DNA from 3 places in the Paenibacillus sp. FSL K6-1230 genome. Region 3 is predicted to be linked to each of the others. Evidence: riboswitches for the same ligand, from Rfam matches in the RefSeq annotation. Region 3 holds a riboswitch; each other region holds the start of a gene.

Region 1 (3,277 bases), 2.6 Mb from region 3:
CTTATAGGGAAAACAAGAGATGCCATGAACAAGCTGATTGTAGCCGAGCTTGAGAAGCATCAGATCTTTGATATTGTCCCCTCTCATGGAGATATCCTGCTTCATCTCTACCAAGAGGATGGATTGTCCATCAAGACACTGGCTGACAGGATTCACCGTACCCAACCAACTGTGACAGTCCTGGTAGATAAGCTACAAAAGTTCGGCTACGTTCAGCGAATCAAGAGCCATCAGGATAGTCGTGTAACGTTAATTCATCTGACGGATAAGGGAAGAGAACTGGAGCCTGTATTTCGAGACATTTCAGACACCTTGAATCAAGCCATTTATGGCAGTCTAAGCCCGGCCGAGCAGGAGCAACTGGAAGTATGGCTAGGCGATATTTTGCAGCGTTTATCGACATAAGATGTGCGCTGTCTTTTTTTAACGAAATACATTGATGTCTATGCAATTAATGATTATCATGCGGCATAATGCACGCGCCACAGGCCATTCGTCGAAATGAGGTTGAACGATCATTGCGCAACAGAAGTTGCAAACAAGCACTTCAGGATTGAAGGCATTGGCCCATTTCAAGGCAGAGTCGCCATGTTGGATAGCTATGCAAAATGCTCATATAATATAGTACCTATATTCAATTTAATGGAGGAATCTAGATGAAACATGTAATCGTATTTGCACACCCGCACACTGACAGCTTTAACCGAGCCATTCTGAACACTACAGTTCAGGCCCTGGAGAGTAACGGGCATGAGGTCATCGTTCGTGACCTGTATGAACTGAATTTTGAGCCTGTACTGACTTCTGCAGACACAGCCGCGATGAGAGCAGGACAGACACCTGAGGATATTAAGACCGAGCAAGACTACATCACGGCAGCAGACATCGTGACCTTCATTTATCCGATCTGGTGGACAGGGCTCCCAGCCATTCTGAAGGGATATGTAGATCGGGTATTTGCCTACGGCTACGCATATGCTTATGAAGAGGCAGGCATTGCCAAGCTGCTCAAGGGTAAACAAGGCCTTATCATTAATACGCACGGAACACCGAAGGAGGTATACGACTCCATTGGCATGACGGATGGTCTGAAGATTACGTCCACGACTGGTATTTTTGATTTTGTCGGTATTGAATCCGTGGACCACCTTCTCTTTGGTGGAATTGGTAGCCTGAGCGAGGAAGCCTATGCTGATATTTTGAGCCAGATCAAAAACCGTATCAGCACACTGTTCCCTCAATAAGTCGAGCAGCTCATGAAGAAGCAATCTCCTCAGACTGCACTATTCAGCATTAGCAGAGCTTGATCAGTTGCACTAACAGCTACAATTCATGAACAAGGAAACAATATAAAGAAAAAACAGGGCTCAGAGGTCAATCACTGTATCATATGTGATATGACTCTGGCCCTTTATCTTCTTACAGAAACATGGCAAGGCTTCCCCTCTACTTGGCAACAGCCTCGGCACTGAAGCGCTCGAATCTGTACTTGAGTAGTCGCTCAGGCAGAGCCTGCAAGCGTTCCTCGTCTCTGGAGGCAACCGCCCAGTCGATTAGAGCATCATAGTCCGCCTCTTCTTCTATCCGTCCAAGCCAGATCGGGCCTTCCGGTGTCTGGATGGACACGACATTCGCAATGTCACACGGGCCAAGACAGCCGGTAATCGTGAGCTGTACGGATTTCAGCAGCTTCTCTTCCTTCCATCTACTCTTCAGCCGATCCATGGGAATACCTGGCTTGCCCTTCTCCGTTCGTCCGCAGCAGCAGCCGTTGCAGACCATCACTTGTCCTAATACTCTTCGTTTCGTTGTCACCTGTTCCATTTGCCCATTCACTCCTGTCCAATTGATTCCCCTCAACACACAACAACACCCCTGCATCCTTATCGGATCAGGGGTGTGTACATACGGAAATAAGCCTGCCAATACTGAGCTACCACAACAGGAGCCTCAGCATTAGGCAATCCTTCCTCCGGCATCTGGCATAGCGGGGCTTTCCCACACTAGCTACGAGATGCTATGTACACCGTTCCTTTCCTCGAAGGGGGTGCTGCTATCGACTTCAGGTAGGTCTTCTGGCTCCCGGATCTATACACAGTCTCCTGTCTTCCCCGGCCAATTGGCAGAGTGACTTGTCTTGGAGTTGTGCTCCCCGGTTACAGCGGCGGGACCGCTAGGGATTCTCACCCTATTCCCTGTTACCCTTTGTGAGATCACAAAGGCACCTGAATTCTAAATATGTTCTAGCTATACAAGCTATGCCAACATTCCACAAATCTTACGTAAGCTGAATCTGTACAGACTGGCCATGAGCTTATTCTGCAATCAAGATGGCACAGTCGCTGTATAGCTAACAGCTAATGGTATTGACACTTCTCCTCATTATATAGAATGATTCCAGCCTTGACGAGCCCCATTTAGACTAAGAGTTCAAAGCTACCGCTTCTGACATAAATCATACGCATTAGCTGACGTTCGTAAATTGACTTGTGTACAACGATGCATAGAACCCCTTACGCTCAAGCAGCTCTTGATGCGTACCCTGCTCGGCAATTCGGCCATCCTTCATAACCAGAATCAGATCCGCATCCTGAATGGTACTCAAACGGTGGGCAATGACGAAGCTCGTTCGGCCTTCCATCAATGTCTTCATAGCATCCTGAATATACATTTCGGTACGCGTATCCACGCTACTCGTCGCTTCATCCAGAATCAGAATGGCAGGATCGGCCAGAATCGCTCTGGCAATCGTTAATAATTGACGTTGCCCTTGGCTCAGATTACCTCCAGCTACCCCCAGATCCGTATCATAGCCATCAGGCAGACGTGAGATAAAAGCATCAGCATTCGCCAGACGTGCCGCCTGTACCACCTCATCATCGCTCGCATTCAGTCGTCCAAAGCGGATGTTTTCCCGGATGGAGCCCGAGAAGACATGCGCGTCCTGCAGCACCATGCCCAGTTGTCTGCGGAGGCTATTTTTGTCCATTTCCTCAATCGGTATATCATCAATACGAATACTTCCGCTGTCGATATCATAGAAGCGTGTCAGCAGATTGACGATCGTAGTCTTCCCAGCGCCCGTAGGTCCCACAAGAGCAATCTTCTGCCCTGCCTGCGCCTCAAAGGATACATCCGTCAGTATAGGATTGTCTGCACTATAGCTGAAGCACACCTTGCTGAAGACGACATCACCCTTTAGCTTACTAGTGCTGGTCAACTGGACCTGTTCTCTAGTCTGCGCTAGAGCATGGGATGGCCTACTCGCATGCTGGAT
Region 2 (3,277 bases), 300 kb from region 3:
AAAAATGGCAAGCCCCGGATACATCAGCAGCCAAGCAGCTGTCTGCATATATCTTCGTCCCTCGCTTAGGAGCGCCCCCCATTCCGGCTCTGGCGGCTGTGCGCCTAGACCCAGGAAGGACAAGCCCGAGATGGACAGCAGCATACCACCGATATCCATCATCGCCATTACGACTAAAGGTGGCAGTACATTGGGCAGAATATATCTCAGCAGAATTCGGGCGGGGCATGCTCCACCGAGTGCAGCCGCCGTAACGTACTCCTTTTGCTTGTGCTGAAGCACCATACTTCGCACCATACGGGCATACTTGGCCCACCACACGACAGACAGTGCCACTACGGTATGAAGCAGACCTGGACCAAGCATTCCCGCAACGGCAATGGCGAAGATAATGCCCGGAAAGGCCATAAGCGTGTCCGCAAGTCGCATAAGCACCGTATCCAGCCATTTGCCTGCATAACCTGCCAGGATACCTACCGTCATCCCGATTGCAGCTACCACTGTAACTAACACAAAGGTCATAAGTAGTGAGGTCCTTGCCCCATACAGCACCCGAGACAACAAACAGCGTCCGAGTTGATCCGTTCCAAAGGGGTATTGCTTGTCTGGCGGCTGCAGCACCCTCGTGAAATCCGTGGCATAGGGATCATGTGGTGCCAGTAAAGGCGCGAGGATGGCGAGTAGCAGCCATAGACCAGCCACGCCTAACCAGACAGAGAATAGTCGATGCTGCATCCATAGCCGTATTAGCCGTTGTGTCAACATGCTCATCTAGACATCCTCCCCAAGTCTGAGGCGCGGATCTCTTACATGTGCCCAGATATCTACGAACAGATTAATCGCCACGTACATGACAGCCATCCAGACCACATAGCCTTGAATCAAGGGGTAATCGCGTGCAATAATCGCTTCCAGTGCCAATTGCCCCACACCCGGCCATACAAATACACTCTCAATAATCGCAGCGCCGCCCAGTAAAGCACCCGTGGACATCCCAAGCAGCGTCATGATCGGAAGCAACGCATTCGGCAGAACATACCGCAGCATGACTGTCCTCTCCTGTATCCCACGGGCTCTGGCCCCAGTTACATAATCCTGAGACATCTCCTCCAGCAGCACTGTACGTATCTGTCTGCTATATTGCGCTATCAACGGTACGGCCAGCGTACAGGCCGGGAGGATCAGACTGCGGACACCTGTCCTGCCCACGACCGGGAGAATCTGCAGCTTGACTGCAAAGAGCAGCATGAGAAGTAGTCCCAGCCAGAAGCTAGGCATCGACAGTCCTGCAAAAGAAAAGACCCGAATGAGATAGTCCTTGGCACGGTTAGGCTGCATCGCGGCTGTCATCCCAAGCGGAAATGAAATCAGCACCACCAGTAGTAGAGCAGCACCAGCCAGCTCTAACGTAGCAGGCATTCTGGACAGCAGAACTTCCGTCACTGGACGTCCGTATGTATAGGACATGCCAAAATCACCAGTCAGCGCCCGCAGGACCCAGTAGCCATAGCGGGCAAGAAAAGGCTGATCCAGCCCCAGCTCTGTCCGCACCTGTGCGACTAGTTCCTCCGAAGGGGTGACTCCCGTAGACATCAACATCAGCCTTGCAGGATCGCCCGGCGACAGATAAGTAAGCAAGAAGGTCAGGAAGGAAATCCCCAGCAGCACGCCGACCAGTTGGAGCAATCTTTGTACAATATATCGGCTCACGCCTTTCGCCGTCCTCTCCTGATATGAATAAGCAGCTGAAATAAGCAGTTCTGCAGTTCTGCATTGCTGCCGGTCTGAAATACTGTATTACGAAGTAGGATGCATACTTTCATCCTCATGGAGCAGGCTACGCACATAGCAAAAAGAGCGACCTCTCCCGTGTAAAAAACGGAAAAAAGTCGCTCCAAATAGACAGATTTTCGGTGAAAATCGGACTCCTGTAACACCTTCCTATCTTCCGTAGGCATTGCTGTGTTGTTGAACGGGCAGGTCTCCTGGCTCCAGAATCATCGTCCATACAGCTACCTTCCCGGGGATCACCCAGTGGCATTTGCTGCGACTCCTCTGTTACAGTGGCGGGACCGCGCCGGTATTGCACCGGACTTCCCTTTTAAGCAGCCATCCTTATGGATGGAGCACCCGTTCCATGTATGCAGTTGGTATACCAATCCACCACTATATCGTAATAGCATTATCGTAGCACAGCGTCTTAGAACCCAATCTATCTTTTCCTAGTATAAAGCGCATGGGCGGAATGAGCAAAGTTTTTCTGTTTTCTTCCACTTTCTCAGCATCTCGTTCAACTCAAAATGAAGCGCTCCCACATCCACTTGATGCTCCTGGTAAAAAATGTGGTCGGAAGGGTTCACATTTCACCTGTTCAACTGTATAATAATGACATAATTTAAAGGCTATGCTGCCGAAAGGTACAACCTCGTCAACATTGGAGGTTGTACCTTTTTTGCGTTCATGGCCGAAATACCACCATTATCCCATCCAAGGAGTGAATGTCCAATGCTACTTGAAGCCATCTATCACCGTGCACGTTTGAACTGGTCGTATGCCTATGACCGCAACACCCTCCATATCCGTCTGCGAACAGGTCACAACGACATGGAGCAAGTATCCGCCATCATCGGGGATAAATACGCCTGGGAGCACACAGCTCGCACTCTTCCGATGCGCAGGTTCGCCAGCGATGCTCTGTTCGATTATTGGCAGGTGGAGGTGCAGCCTCCATACCGCAGATTACGATACGGCTTCGAGTTGGAGAAAGACGGCGAACGTCTCTGGATGACCGAGCGGGGATTCGAGACGAACTTGCCGGAGCATCCACTTGAATTTTTCGATTTCCCCTTCCTGCATTCGGCGGATATGTTCGAAGCGCCAGCCTGGGTGAAGGATGCAGTCTTCTATCAGATCTTCCCGGAGCGTTTCGCTAATGGCGATCCCACAATCAGCCCCAAAAACGTAGAGCCATGGGGAGGCGAGCCTACGCCAGTCAATTTTTTTGGCGGGGATCTGCAGGGGGTACTGGATCACCTGGACCATCTGAATCGACTAGGCGTAAATGCCATTTATTTCACCCCGCTGTTCGAAGCCAGCACCAACCATAAATACAACACCGCCGACTACCTGGCGATAGATCCCCATTTCGGCACGAACGAGAAGCTGAAGGAGTTGGTAGACGCCTGCCACGCGCGGGGTATCCGGGTTATTCTTGATGCCGTCTTCAATCATTCCGGCCTCGATTTTCCTTTCTTCAAGGACGTGATGAAGCACGGGG
Region 3 (3,277 bases):
ATATAATGTATACCATGGTGTCCGTTCATTCCGTGCTTACATGGGACAGCCACTTGAGCAGCTGCAGGCTGAGCATATACGCCGAACAGTAAGACTTATGTTCGTAGTCTGTAATCTATTTGTTGGCTTGTGTCTAGCTGTTACAGTCATCTGGCTTCTCATCGCATAAGTCAATTAGTGTAGCTCAGGATAACTTATGAATAAAGGCTGATCTGGAGGTTTGTTATCCATTTCGTTCAGCAGTGTCGGATTATGAGGTCCATGAATCAAGATCATTGAATGTGGATATTACACCATTCACCTTGGATGGGAAAGGAGATCGAGCGATGCGCGACAAAGTGGAGCTAACGCTGGTTCGCCACGGAGCTACACAGTGGAACCGGGAGAAACGCTATCTAGGACACACGGACGAGCCGCTATTGGCAGAAGCACATGATTCGCTTCGTTCATTGGGCTGTTGGCTCTCCGCGCAGAGCTTTGACCGTATCTACAGCAGTGATCTCCGGCGATGTCTGGAGACGCTGGAGTGTGCTGCTCCAGCGCTGCTGCCCAAGACGATTCGTGATGAAAGGCTGCGTGAGCTGCATTTCGGCGCGTGGGAGGGAGAGACCTATGCTACGCTTAAGGAGATCCCGCTATATCGAGCCTGGATTGATGATCCACGTCGATTCACGCCACCACAGGGTGAGAGCTGGAGTAGCATGGAAGCCCGGATGCTCTCTTTTGTGGATACATTGCGGCTGTTGTGCGGTCAGGTCCCATCTGTGGATCAGATGGATATGCAGGGCTCGACTCTCTTAGTCACTTTGCCATCTTTGACTCCTTTGTCCGTTCTGGCTGTTACCCATGGCGGAGTTATTCGTCAGTTGGCTGCCATGACCGTTGCCGGGTTAGACTTCTGGGATGTACAGGTGGAGCCGGGAGGGGTTGTCCGACTAGAGCTTACGTTTACAGCAGATGGCATCATCGGAAGCTACCTTGGACCTGTAGAGCTGGAATAAGGAAGTTGTTTTTTGTTCACTTGTACCAGTAGCTGGCGGTTGTAAGCCTATCTTATTTGGCCTATAATCACTAAGTAAGTGCAAGGGAAGCTGTCCATGTTACAATAATCTCAGCGGATTAGGTCAGCCTGTGGCAGATGTAGTGCAGGCTGTGAAAAGGGAAGCCGGTGCAATTCCGGCACGGTCCCGCCACTGTATGCTAGGGGATGTCGGCAATATGCCACTGTCAGCGGAAGATGACGGGAAGGCTGCCGGGATGCTGCACCCAGCAAGTCAGGAGACCTGCCTACTCTGCTTGGTACCACGATCCTTCGAGGAAAGGACGGCGTGTATTTAGTGATGTTCCATACAGCAGGATCATGCCGTATACACTGGAATGAACACTATAACGACCCGGTCCTCGTGAGAGGTCCGGTTTTTTGTTTTCCATTTTATTAAAGAAGACAGGAGAGAGATCATAATGACGAGAACAATGAAGATATGGATGACGGGGCTGCTGTCCTTACTACTCGTACTGGGGCTTGCAGCATGTGGCAACGGAGCGAATCAGGGGACGACGCAGCAAGGTGCAGAGCAGGAGCAGCAACAGGCGGTGGAGGCCGGTCCTACGGAATATCCGCTTACTGTCAAGGATGCGACAGGGCATGAATTCACCTTCGAGAAAGCACCGGAGCGAATCGTATCTGTCTCCCCGGCGGAGACGGAGGCACTCTTTGCTATTGGACTGGATGAAGAGATCGTTGGGGTGTCAGATTACGATGATTACCCGCAGGCAGCGCTGGACAAGCCCAAAATGGGTGGCATTACAAAGCCGAATGAAGAATCTATCATTGCCGCTCAACCGGATATAGTATTTGCGGGTATCTCATTAAGCGAAGAAGCTACCAACAAGCTAAGATCGCTTGGCATCCAGATTTTCAAGACAGATCCCAAGACCTTCGACGATGTGATGGCTAATATTACGCTCTATGGACAGATTGCAGATCGTCAGGTAGCAGCTCAAGCCGTGACGGATCAAATGAAGGCGGATATTGCTGCGGTGAAGGAAGGCGTCAAAAATATCGGAGAAGACCAGCGGCTGAAGGTGTATGTCGAGTTCTCGCCAGGCTGGACGGTCGGTAAGGGCGAATTCATGGATGAAATGATTACGCTGGCTGGCGGTATGAATATAGCATCAGACATGACGGGCTGGAATCCGATCAGTGAAGAGAAGGTGATTGCTGCGAATCCAGATGTTATTCTATACGGCAGTAATGTAGTGGATTCGAAGACTGGAGAGACGCTGGAGCAGATCATCAAGGGGAGACAGGGTTGGTCGAAGATTAATGCGATCCGCAACAACCGCGTATTCGGACTGGAGGATAATCTGATCAGCCGTCCAGGCCCGCGTGTCACGGAAGGACTCAAGGAGGTTGCCAAAGCAATCTATCCTGAAATCTTCAAATGATCCGTTCACTAGCAGGCTATGGAGCGCTTGGTGGCGCGCTGCTCCTTTTGACGTTGCTCGTCTGCCTGGGGATTGGCTCAGTGCATCTACCCATCTCTCATATTGCAGGCATTCTGGGGCATCAGCTTCCCTGGCTGAAGGAAAGTATTACGCCTTATTGGGAGGCTTCCGCTGAGCAGATTATTGTGCAGGTGCGCTTGCCCCGCGTATTGCTGGGTATGCTAGCTGGTGCAGCCTTGTCGCTGGCAGGAGCCGCTTTTCAGGGAGTGCTACGCAATCCGCTGGCGGACCCTTTTACCCTAGGGGTGTCCTCGGGGGCGGCTGTTGGGGCAGCGGTACTGATTTATTGGGGATTGCAGTATGCCTTCTTCGGTCTATGGACATTGCCGATGATCGCTTTTGTTACAGGAGTTACGACCCTATGGGCCGTCATTACGCTGGCTCGGGAAGGTAGGCGGATTCCCACGAATAGCCTGATCTTGTCCGGGGTGGTCATGCAGTCCTTTCTGGGTGCGGTTGTATCATTTCTAACAGCTATGTCCAAGGAGACGGTCAATGAGATTCTATTCTGGACCATGGGAAGTCTCAGTCTGAAGGGCTGGCCTTATGTATTCCTGCTACTCCCCTATGTGCTAGTCGGCATCCTGTTTCTGTGGAATCGCGCTCGGGTGCTGAACATTCTGGCTCTCGGGGAGCGTCAGGCCGCTCATGTAGGTGTGAAGGTAGACCGCACGAAGCTGTGGGTCCTGATCGTAGCTACGTTATTAACGGCTGCTGCCGTTTCCATTTGTGGCGTGATCGGGTTCGTGGGTCTCGTCGTTCCACATAT

What was found. A riboswitch is a leader RNA that binds a small molecule or an ion and turns the genes downstream of it on or off. The one in region 3 is predicted to bind cobalamin.
Region 1: linked by a shared signal. The riboswitch ahead of MKX74_RS17385 ((2Fe-2S) ferredoxin domain-containing protein) and the one ahead of MKX74_RS05935 (ABC transporter substrate-binding protein) in region 3 are both predicted to bind cobalamin.
Region 2: linked by a shared signal. The riboswitch ahead of nikB (nickel ABC transporter permease) and the one ahead of MKX74_RS05935 (ABC transporter substrate-binding protein) in region 3 are both predicted to bind cobalamin.

The regions. Positions count from the first base shown of each region.
Region 1 covers NZ_JBBOCK010000001.1:3,936,436-3,939,712, forward strand. The annotation lists gene MKX74_RS17375 (MarR family winged helix-turn-helix transcriptional regulator) at 1-405, shown strand, start outside; gene MKX74_RS17380 (NAD(P)H-dependent oxidoreductase) at 657-1,244, shown strand; gene MKX74_RS17385 ((2Fe-2S) ferredoxin domain-containing protein) at 1,447-1,824, opposite strand; cobalamin riboswitch at 2,049-2,244, opposite strand; gene MKX74_RS17390 (ABC transporter ATP-binding protein) at 2,465-3,277, opposite strand, start outside.
Region 2 covers NZ_JBBOCK010000001.1:1,057,379-1,060,655, reverse strand. The annotation lists gene nikC (nickel transporter permease) at 1-771, opposite strand, end outside; gene nikB (nickel ABC transporter permease) at 772-1,710, opposite strand; cobalamin riboswitch at 1,959-2,149, opposite strand; gene MKX74_RS04570 (glycoside hydrolase family 13 protein) at 2,506-3,277, shown strand, end outside.
Region 3 covers NZ_JBBOCK010000001.1:1,355,959-1,359,235, forward strand. The annotation lists gene cbiB (adenosylcobinamide-phosphate synthase CbiB) at 1-169, shown strand, start outside; gene MKX74_RS05930 (histidine phosphatase family protein) at 327-1,001, shown strand; cobalamin riboswitch at 1,105-1,305, shown strand; gene MKX74_RS05935 (ABC transporter substrate-binding protein) at 1,459-2,448, shown strand; gene MKX74_RS05940 (FecCD family ABC transporter permease) at 2,445-3,277, shown strand, end outside.